DNA from 3 places in the Mesorhizobium sp. Ca11 genome. Region 1 is predicted to be linked to each of the others. Evidence: predicted binding sites of a transcription regulator. Region 1 holds the regulator's gene; each other region holds the start of a gene.
What was found. The regulator LexA, encoded in region 1, represses DNA repair genes until DNA is damaged. The targets are predictions, from matches to a motif close to TGTTCNNNNTGTGTTCNG.
Positions count from the first base shown of each region.

Region 1 (3,277 bases):
TGAAGAAATATGCCGCTGGCATCGCGCTGGCGTCGATCGCCGCCTATCTCGTGATCTCCGGCATCGTGGTGGCGGCCGAGCGAAGCTTCATCATGCTTGGCGTGATGCTGGTCGCCGTGCTTTTCGACCGCGCAGCGCTGACCATGCGCAACCTGGCGATCTCTGCCATCGCTGTCATCCTGGTCTCGCCGCATGAAGTGGTCGGCCCGAGCTTCCAGATGTCCTTCGCTGCCACCGCCGCCCTGGTCGGCGCCTATGCCGGCTTTGCCGACTATCGCGCCGGCAAAACGACCGCGCCGCCGGCAAAGCGTTCGTTTCTCGGGTTCCTATCGCGAAAACTGGCGATTGGAGCGGGTGGCGCCGCCGTGACGTCGCTCATCGCGGGCAGCGCGACATTGTTGTTTGCCATCTGGCACTTCCAGCGGGTGTCGCCGCTCAGCCTGCTGGCCAATCTGGCGGTGATGCCGATCGTCTCATTGGTCGTCATGCCATTCGCCGTGCTGAGCGCGCTGGCCATGCCCTTCGGCTTCGACGGTCCCTTCCTCTTTGTCATGGGCAAAGGCCTGACGGCGATGATCACCATTTCGGCATGGATTTCCGAGCGCTCACCGGTCGACGCCGTGGGGCTGATCTCGATCCAGTCGGTGCTGCTGGCGACGGTCGCGCTGGTCATCGCGACGATGGCTACCACCTGGCTGAGGCTTGCCGCCGTTCCTTTCGCGCTCGCTGCGCTGCTGGCCATTCCGCATGTCCGCACACCGGACGTGCTTATCTCGGAGGATGCGCATCTGGTGGCGATGCCGATCGGCGGCGGCGAGCTTGCCGTCAATCGCGAGCGCTCCAACGAGTTCACCACCGACAACTGGAAACGGGCGCTGAAAGCCGAGGAGATCGTGCCGCCGGAAAGGTTCGCCAGAGATATGCTGGACATTGCCGATCCCGTCGACCTGCCGCCCGGCTCGCCCTTCTATTGCACCGGTGATCTCTGCATCGGCCGGCATCCTTCCGGCGCGATCGTCGCGCTCGCCGAGACCCGCGACGCCGCCCGGCCGGCCTGCGGTTTCGCCGACCTCATCGTCATCAACGACGCCACGGCCTATAACCCATGCCGCGATCCGCGTGTGCTCGTCATTACCAAGCGGCAGCTGGCGCGCGACGGCAGCGCCGCCGTCTTCTTCGATCCGCAATCGGCAACCGCGCGGCCAACCGTCCGCTACGCGGTCGTAGAACCATACCGACCCTGGCACGAGCAGCGGAAATACACGCGCGAGGCGAGGGGACTGGCGCCCTATAAGCAGCCGGAAAAACCAGCCGCCGCACCGGCCCAATAGATTGTCGTTCGGGCGAAGACGGCGAGCCGTTCTGCTCAGTAGCGGCGGATAAGTCCCACGAGCTTGCCCTGAACCTTGACCCGGTCCGGTCCGAAGATCCGGGTCTCATAGGCCGGGTTGGCAGCCTCGAGCGCGATCGAGGCACCCTTGCGGCGGAAACGCTTAAGCGTCGCCTCCTCATCGTCGACCAGCGCCACCACGATCTCGCCCGGGCTTGCGGTGTTGGCATTGCGGATGATGACGGTGTCGCCATCGAAGATGCCGGCCTCGATCATCGAGTCGCCCTTGACCTCCAACGCGTAATGCTCGCCGCCCATGATCATGTCCGGCGGCACCGAGATCGAATGCGTCTGGTGCTGGATGGCGTCAATCGGCACGCCGGCGGCGATGCGGCCCATCACCGGAATGGATACGGCCGCCGCGGCCTCGTCGTCATTGCTTGGCGTCGGAGTGCGCGATGGCGTCGTCGGCTTGACCTGGCGACTGAGATTGCCTTGGCCGCCCTGGATGACGCTTGGCGAAAACTTCTTCGCGGCATTCAGGCCAGGCGCGATCGAGTCGGGCAGGCGCAGCACTTCCAGCGCGCGCGCCCGGTTCGGCAGCCGGCGAATGAAGCCGCGTTCTTCCAGCGCCGTGATCAGCCGGTGGATGCCGGACTTGGAGGCAAGGTCGAGCGCCTCCTTCATCTCATCGAATGATGGAGGAATCCCGCTCTCCTTCAGGCGTTCATGGATGAACATCAGGAGTTCATGTTGTTTGCGCGTCAGCATCGGCGGCCCCCACGGGTTCTGAAACCAGAATCAGAAAAACAAACCCAGAACAAACACTATCTGTTCCAGTTGTGTTCCGCAACCGTTTAAAGTTTAGTGAATTTGTTAAGGCTGCCGAAACAATGTCGCATCCGGTGATGCCCTGGCCGCCCCTTGTAGGACAGCGGCATTGATTCCGCTCGATTTTGGAGCTTCGTTAAGCTGAAACAAGAGCCGACACGATCACGAAGCCGCGGATGGGATCACGTCGGCTCGTTCCGTAAGCGCGCGGCACCGTGAACGAAACGAATCCAAAATGCCAACCTTGGCGAAGTTCCGATCCGCAGTCTTCGCCGTCTATGGACCAGCTAACACAGGACCAAAGGTTCTTGCCCTGTCGCCGAGGGTGGTGAGACAACCCCCTCGGCCAGATCGAAATGGAGGCGGCAGCACAATGAGGGGAATTCCTGATCTCGCCGAAGTCGAGGCGATGGATGCCGCGGATCCGCTGCGCGCCATGCGCGATCGCTTCGTCTTGCCGGAAGACGTCATATACCTCGACGGCAATTCGCTGGGCGCCGCTTCGGTGGACGCCTTCAGCGAGATCGAGACTGCCGCGAGGCAGGAATGGGCGCGGGATCTCATCCGCGCCTGGAACACCGCCGGCTGGTTCGATATGCCCATCGAGCTGGGTGACCAGCTAGGACGGCTGATCGGCGCGAAACCCGGCCAGACGGTCGTTTGCGACACGACTTCGATCAACATCTACAAGGTCCTGCATGCGGCACTTACAATGCGGCCCGAGCGTTCGGTGATCGTTGCCGAGGGCGACAGCTTTCCGACCGACCTCTACATGGCGGAAGGCGTCGCATCGACGCGGCCCGGCACGGTGCTGCGGCTCGAAGGCGCCGATGCCCCGACGATTGAGGAACTGGTCGACGATCGCGTCGCGGTCATTCTGGTCAACCACGTCAACTACAAATCCGGCCGGCTGCGCGACATGGCGGCGCTCACCCGCAAGGCTCAGGAAGCCGGCGCGCTGATCGTGTGGGACCTCTGCCACACGGCGGGTGCGCTGCCGGTGGATCTCGACGGCTCTAATGCCGATTTCGCCATTGGCTGCACCTACAAGTATCTCAATGGCGGGCCGGGCTCGCCAGCCTTCATCTACGCCGCGAACCGCCACCATCGCGACAT
Region 1 covers NZ_JAIUHU010000011.1:117,178-120,454, reverse strand. Annotated here, with positions in the region: gene LB538_RS20060 (ComEC/Rec2 family competence protein) at 1-1,331, shown strand, start outside; gene lexA (transcriptional repressor LexA) at 1,367-2,101, opposite strand; gene kynU (kynureninase) at 2,535-3,277, shown strand, end outside.

Region 2 (3,277 bases), on a different contig from region 1:
GACAATCTGCTCTATGTGAAGGCAGAAGGGCGTCGCAAATACGATCTTGTCCCCATCGATCACTCAAGCTGCTTCATCGGGAACGACGTTGATTTTCCGATGGGGCCGGCCCCCGAGGCGTGGGTTTTAGACCCCAATGTCTATGGCAAGTTCCCCGCCTTCGACCCATATATCGATGCAAAGTCGGTCAGGCGCGCCGTCGAGAGGCTGTCTCAATTAAAGCGCGATTTTGTGATCGAAGTCGTTAATTCTATTCCTGCACAATGGGGCTTCGGACCCAATGCCGCGCTTTCGCTGATCGATTTGATTTGTGGGCGCGCGGAATATGTGGTGAACACCATCGCAGGGCGATTGGTGGATGAACCGGAAATCCCGGGGTTGGTAAAATGATCCGAGAGTCTCAAGGCTATTTTTCGCTCGTTCAGTACTCAGAGTTCCCGGAGCGGGCTGAGTTTGTGAACATTGGCGTCATCGTGTTCGCCTACGGCTCGGTTTTCGTGAAGTTTAGCCATCGCCCACGCCGCGCGGAACAGGCGTTCAAGATACATCTCGGAAACCATTTTCAGCACCTGAAAGAATCGATGGAAGATCGGTTGCGGTATGAATTTGGCAACGGCTGGGACAGAGAGAGAATCGAGAAATTCATAGCGCTCAGGTCCGGGAAGGTTCGCCTCTCTCCCATTCGATCTGTGTTGGTTAAGGATCCGGATCAGCTTGTCAGCGAGTTGTTCGAAAAGCTGGTTGGCGAGGTTTCCAGTTCCCCGCGCGGGCAAAGGTTGTCGACCAAACTGGCGCAAGCTTTTCGCTCCAACGGCGTTGAGGACTTCCTCGTAAAGCCCGATCCTGTCCATCTTTCTGGAGGCATAAAAATTGAGGTTCCCTTTGCCTATCAGAACGGAGCCTTCAATCTGATCGACGCCGTGTCGCTTGCGGGTGACCCGGACAAGGCGCTCAATCGCGCCAGTCCACACATGATAGAAGGCGAACTCCTTTACCAAGAAACCGCCCTTGAACGACCTGCCCGGTTGGTGGTGGTCGGAGACGATGCTCAGGTACAGGATGCGGGATTCGTCAATATGATTGCCGATCAAATGGAACGCCACCATGTCCGATTCTATACCCTAAACGAGATCGAGCCACTGGTTACGGACATCCGCCAGAATTACGTCCTCCATCGCTAGTCCCGCGTTCGGGCAGCTTTCCGGCGGTATTTAGACGGTCGCCCGACGCCATAAGGTGCCTACCTTCTAGCGGTTTGGCGGCTCCGGATTGCCATCGTGTTCCAATAGGTCTCGTCGGCCTCGACCATCAGACCGTTGCCATAAGGAATAAATTCCTTGCGACTCTGCTTGACTCTTCCGGGCGCCTCTGGAATCTATAGGAACATAACAGGAACAATTGCTGCTGGAAGTGAACGTCATGGCGATGAGCGCCGTGGCGCGGGACACTGTTTTTGCCCTGCGCCGCCAGATCGCGAAGATCGAGGGAACGCTGCCCGAGCGCCTGCAGGCGCCCTCGGGGTGCGCGCCCGAAGCAATTCCAGGAAAAGTGCGAAGCAGTTTTCCGTCCGGAATGGCGCAAAACCAAACATCCAGCGATGCCGCCGGGCCGGACATGACGATTGTCCGGCGCGGCCTTGCCGTGGCTTCGGCGGATGCCTTCCTGCACACCGGCATCGATAGGCTCGATGCAGCGCTTGGCGGCGGCCTGCCCAAGGCGGCGCTCAGCGAAATCCATGGCCTGGAGACCCGCGATGCAGGCGCCGTTGCCGGCTTCGCGCTCTCGCTCGTAAGCCTGGTCCTCAGGGAGAAGCAGGGTCTGCCGATCCTCTGGGTCGGCACGGCGGAAATCTTCCACGAGGCCGGCATGCCCTATGCCAGGGGCCTTCATGCCCTGTTCGGCATCGAGCCGGGGCAATTGCTGTTTTCCGAGGCGCCGAAGCTGCTCGACGCGCTGTGGATCGCCGAGGAGGCGGCCCGCATGACGGCCTTTGCCGCGGTCATCCTCGAGATCCGCGGCAGTCCGCGGCTTCTCGACCTCACCGCCACGCGCCGGCTGCATGCGCGGGCCCGGAGCGCCGGCCGCCCGCTGCTTTTGCTGCGCCAGGCCGGCGAGGCCGATCCCACCGCCGCTCCGGTGCGCCTCATCGTTTCGGCGGCGCCCGCGGCAAGCCGCGAGACCCTCGCCGGGCCGCTCGCCGGCTCGATCGGCCGCCCCGCCTTCAAAGTCGATATCGGCAAGAGCCGCACGGCCCTGCCTGGACAGTTCACACTGGAGTGGAACCCCGATGAGCACGCTTTTGCAGAAAGAACAGAGAATTCTGTCGCTGTGGTTCCCGCATCTGGCCGCGGAGCGGATCCTGCGCCAGCGTCTGGGGCGGTCCTGGCGTTCCCGGCCCTCGCATCGCCTGCCGTCGCCTCAGCCGCCGCTGGTGATCAGCCATCGCGACAACAACACCCAGCGCATCGCAGCCCTCGACGAGCGGGCTGAGGCGCTCAGATTGAAGCGCGGCATGGGCATCGCCGATGCGCGCGCCATGCATCCCTCGATCGATGTGGTCGAGGCAGATCCGGAAGCCGACCGCCGCCTGCTCGAAGGCCTTGCCGACTGGTGCGACCGCTACACGCCGCTGGTGGCGATCGACGGCGAGGACGGGCTGTTCCTCGACGTCACCGGCTGCACGCATCTGTTCGGCGGCGAGCGCGCCATGCAGGACGAGATCCTCGCCCGCTTCTTCCAGCAGGGCTTCGATGTCCGCGCCGGGCTGGCCTCGACGCCGGGCGCCGCTTGGGCGGCGGCGCGCTTCCATGGCGATCGCATCGTGGCCGGCGGCGAGGAGGAGGCGCTGCTTTCGCCGCTGCCCTTGTCGGCGCTGCGCATCGCGCCGGAGACCCGCGCCAGCCTGGAAAGTGTGGGCCTGCGCACCGCCGGCGCGGTGATGGCAGCACCGCGCGCGCCGCTTGCCCGCCGTTTCGGCGCCACCTTGCTTCTGCGCCTCGACCAGGCGCTCGGCCGCCTCGACGAGGCCGTGTCGCCGCGCCTTCCCGTCGCGCCGCTCTCGGTCGAGCGCCATCTTGCCGAGCCGGTCGTGCTCACCGACGACATCGAGCGGCTGGTGAGCCGGCTGGCGATCGCCTTGAAGACCGACCTCGAACGCCGCGGCGAGGGCGCAAGGACGCTGGCGCTGCTTCTCTTCCGCGTCGATGGCGCCGTCAACCGCATCGCCGTCGGCACTTCGCGCCCGATGCGCGAGCCGCGTCTGATCCAAAGACTGTTC
Region 2 covers NZ_JAIUHU010000027.1:24,517-27,793, reverse strand. Annotated here, with positions in the region: gene LB538_RS28210 (HipA family kinase) at 1-390, shown strand, start outside; gene LB538_RS28205 (DUF3037 domain-containing protein) at 387-1,181, shown strand; gene LB538_RS28200 (ImuA family protein) at 1,420-2,490, shown strand; gene LB538_RS28195 (DUF6504 family protein) at 2,432-3,277, shown strand, end outside.
Region 2: a site for LexA is predicted at 1,380-1,397, ahead of LB538_RS28200 (ImuA family protein). Genes of this name have one in related genera too.

Region 3 (3,277 bases), on a different contig from region 1:
ACTTTTTCAACCATTGCCACCGGCCCGGTGTCCAGACCCTCTTCCATCTTCATGACCATCATGCCGGTCTCGCTATCGCCGGCCATGATGGCGCGCTGGATGGGAGCAGCACCACGCCAGCGTGGCAAAAGCGAGGCATGGCCGTTGAGGCAGCCCAGCCTTGGCGCGTCCAGAACGGCTTTCGGCAGCAGCAGGCCGTAGGCGACGACCACCGCGACATCGGCCTGCAAGGCGGCAAAAGCCTGCTGCTCGGCCTCGCTTTTCAGCGACGTCGGCGTCCGAACGTCGAGCCCCAGCCGCTCGGCCTCGCGCTGCACCGGCGACGGCGTCAGCTCCAGCCCGCGCCGGCCGGCGGCGCGCGGCGGCTGGGTGTAGACGACCGCGATCTCGTGGCCGGCCTCGGCGATGGCGCGCAAGGTCGGCACTGAGAAATCCGGCGTGCCCATGAAGATGACGCGAAGCGGCATGACGGATGTGCTCCTGTTCCTACCGCCCGCTTTGGCGCTTGCTTTCGCGAATCTCGATCAATCGTCGAAATCGCGGCCGAAATCGCGCTTCCTCTGAGCCTCGATCTCATTCATCATATCGGCAAATTCGTCGCTGTCGCGTCTTCAGACATGAATGCGCTGCGGATCGCATCCCATGTGGAGACTTGTGGCTTTGGGCCAGGTTCAGGAATGTTGCTGATCGGGGTGTCGTCCATCGAAACCTTCGACTGATATCATGATCCAGGGTTCTTTCAGGCGCGGAAAGGCGTCGCCTAGCCCACCATCTTGCCCGGCGCCTTGTCCTTGGCGAGCTTCTTGAACTTCCGCACCACCATGTCGCGCTTGAGCTTCGAGATGTGGTCGATGAACAAAACGCCGTTGAGATGGTCGATCTCGTGCTGCAGGCAGGTGGCCATCAGGCCTTCCGCCTGCATCTCCTGCAGCTTGCCGTCGCGGTCGAGATACTTCACCCGCACCGAAGCCGGGCGCTCGACCTCGGCGTAATAGTCGGGGATCGACAGGCAGCCTTCCTCATAGACGGACCGCTGGTCGGAACTTTCGAGCACTTCCGGATTGATGAAGACATGCGGCTGAGGCTCCTCGCCTTCCTTGGCAAGGTCTATGACCAGCAGCCGCCGCGGCTCGCCGACCTGGATCGCCGCGAGGCCGATGCCCGGCGCGTCATACATGGTCTCCAGCATGTCGTCGGCGAGCTTGCGCAAATCGGCATCGACGCGCTCGACCGGCTTGGAAACCTGGCGCAGGACGGGATCGGGAAGGATGATGAGCGGCTTGATCGACATGGCGTCTCACCTAAGACCTCGCTTGAAAAGCGTCAACCGGGGCATCTTTGACCTGTTCACGTTTTGATCTGTGCCAGGAGGCCGAATCGGTTATGCTGCCCAAATGAACGACATGACCTCCGTCCTTTCCGAGCCCATCGCGCGGCTTGGCGCCACGACCGTGACGCTTGGCCAGGCGCTGGCTTTCGGCGCGATCCTTCTGCTTGCGCTGTCCGTGGCGCTCGTCGTCGCCTTGTGGCGCGCGGCCGGGGCACGCGCGGCGGCGGCCGCCGAAGCCGCCGACCATGCCCGCGATGCCGAGGCGAGGATGGCCGACATCATGCAAGCGCAGGCCGAGATGCAGGGGCGCATGGGGGCGATCGCCGAGGTGTTCGGGGCGCGCCAGGCCGAGCTCACCCAGTCGCTCGGACAACGGCTCGACGCCATGACGGGGCGCCTCGGCCAGACCATGGCCGAGCAGACCAGGTCGACGCATGAGAGCCTGGCCAAGCTGCAGGAGCGGCTGGCGGTGATCGACACCGCGCAAGGCAACATCCAGTCCTTGGCCGGCCAGGTCGTGCAGCTGCAGGCTATCCTCTCCAACAAGCAGACGCGCGGCGCCTTCGGCCAGTCACGGATGGAAGCGATCGTCGCCGACGGCCTGCCGCACGGCGCCTATGAGTTCCAGGCCAGTCTCTCCAACGGCAGCCGGCCCGATTGCCTGGTGCGGATGCCCAACGGCGCGCCGTCACTCGCCATCGACGCCAAGTTTCCGCTGGAGGCGTGGAACGCCATCCGCGCCGCCGAGGGCGAGGCCATGCAGAAGGCGGCGGCCCAGGCTTTCCGTCGCGACATCGAGGTGCATATCCGCGATATCGCCGAAAAATACCTGATCCAGGGCGAGACACAGGACACCGCCTTCATGTTCGTGCCGTCGGAATCGGTGTTTGCCGAGATCCACGAGAATTTCGAGGCGGTGGTGCAGAAGGCGCATCGCGCTCGCGTCGTCATCGTCTCGCCCTCGCTGCTGATGCTGTCGATCCAGGTGATCCAGGCGATCCTCAAGGACGCGCGTATGCGCGAGCAGGCGCATCTGATCCAGGGCGAGGTCATCCGCCTGATGGAAGATGTGGGTCGGGTCGACGAGCGGGTACGTCGGCTGCAGACACATTTCGGCCAGGCGGCGCGCGACATCGACGACATCCTGGTGTCGACGTCGAAGGTGACCAAGCGCGGCCAGAAGATCGAGGCGCTGGAATTCGCGGAAGGCGAGACCGAGGCCGCGCGAGGTGCCGCGCCAAAGGCCGAAGGCGGTTCGCGGGTAGCAGACTCCAAGACGGGTCAGCTCAGGCTGCGCGTCGTCGAGGGCGACGAGTAGTCGCTCGACGCCGACGTTGGAACGACCGATTCTTCCTTCGCTGGCGAGGTCGCATCCCTTGGAGATTGTCTGGAACGCCTTGCATGCCATGAGGCTAACGCAATGAGACGGCTAAGAATTTTGCTCCGCCGAGCCCCTCATATCGGTCACGGCATGGATCTTCGGGTCATGCCCGAGGATGACGAAGGCGCGAAACAGTCAGCCAATCGCCGAGGCTTCCGTCAACGGGCCGATCCGACAGTGCTACTGCTCCTCGATGGTCGCCATGCCTTCAAACTCCGGCAGCCAATGCAACGCCGAGCGGTGCCAGACCTGTCTTCTCGGCACCAGTTGGTCGCGCTGGCGCGCCGTGCCCACCCTAATACCATAGATTTTCGGTCCATCGCCAACCGACGTCGCATAAAGATGCGATCCGCATTCGCCGCAAAACCCCTGCGCGCGCTTGGCCCCGCTGGATCCGGTCTTGATATAGACTTTCGGTGTGCCCTTGGTAATCCGGTAATGCTCTTCCGGCGCGCCGATGGTCACGCGAAAGGCCGTGCCGGTCAGCTGCTGGCAGTCGGTGCAGTGGCAGATCGAGGTCTTTTCCGGATCGACCTCCGCTTCATAGGCGATGGCGCCGCAATGGC
Region 3 covers NZ_JAIUHU010000020.1:20,884-24,160, forward strand. Annotated here, with positions in the region: gene fmt (methionyl-tRNA formyltransferase) at 1-467, opposite strand, end outside; gene def (peptide deformylase) at 761-1,291, opposite strand; gene LB538_RS26290 (DNA recombination protein RmuC) at 1,395-2,648, shown strand; gene LB538_RS26295 (GFA family protein) at 2,892-3,277, opposite strand, start outside.
Region 3: a site for LexA is predicted at 1,345-1,362, ahead of LB538_RS26290 (DNA recombination protein RmuC). Genes of this name have one in related genera too.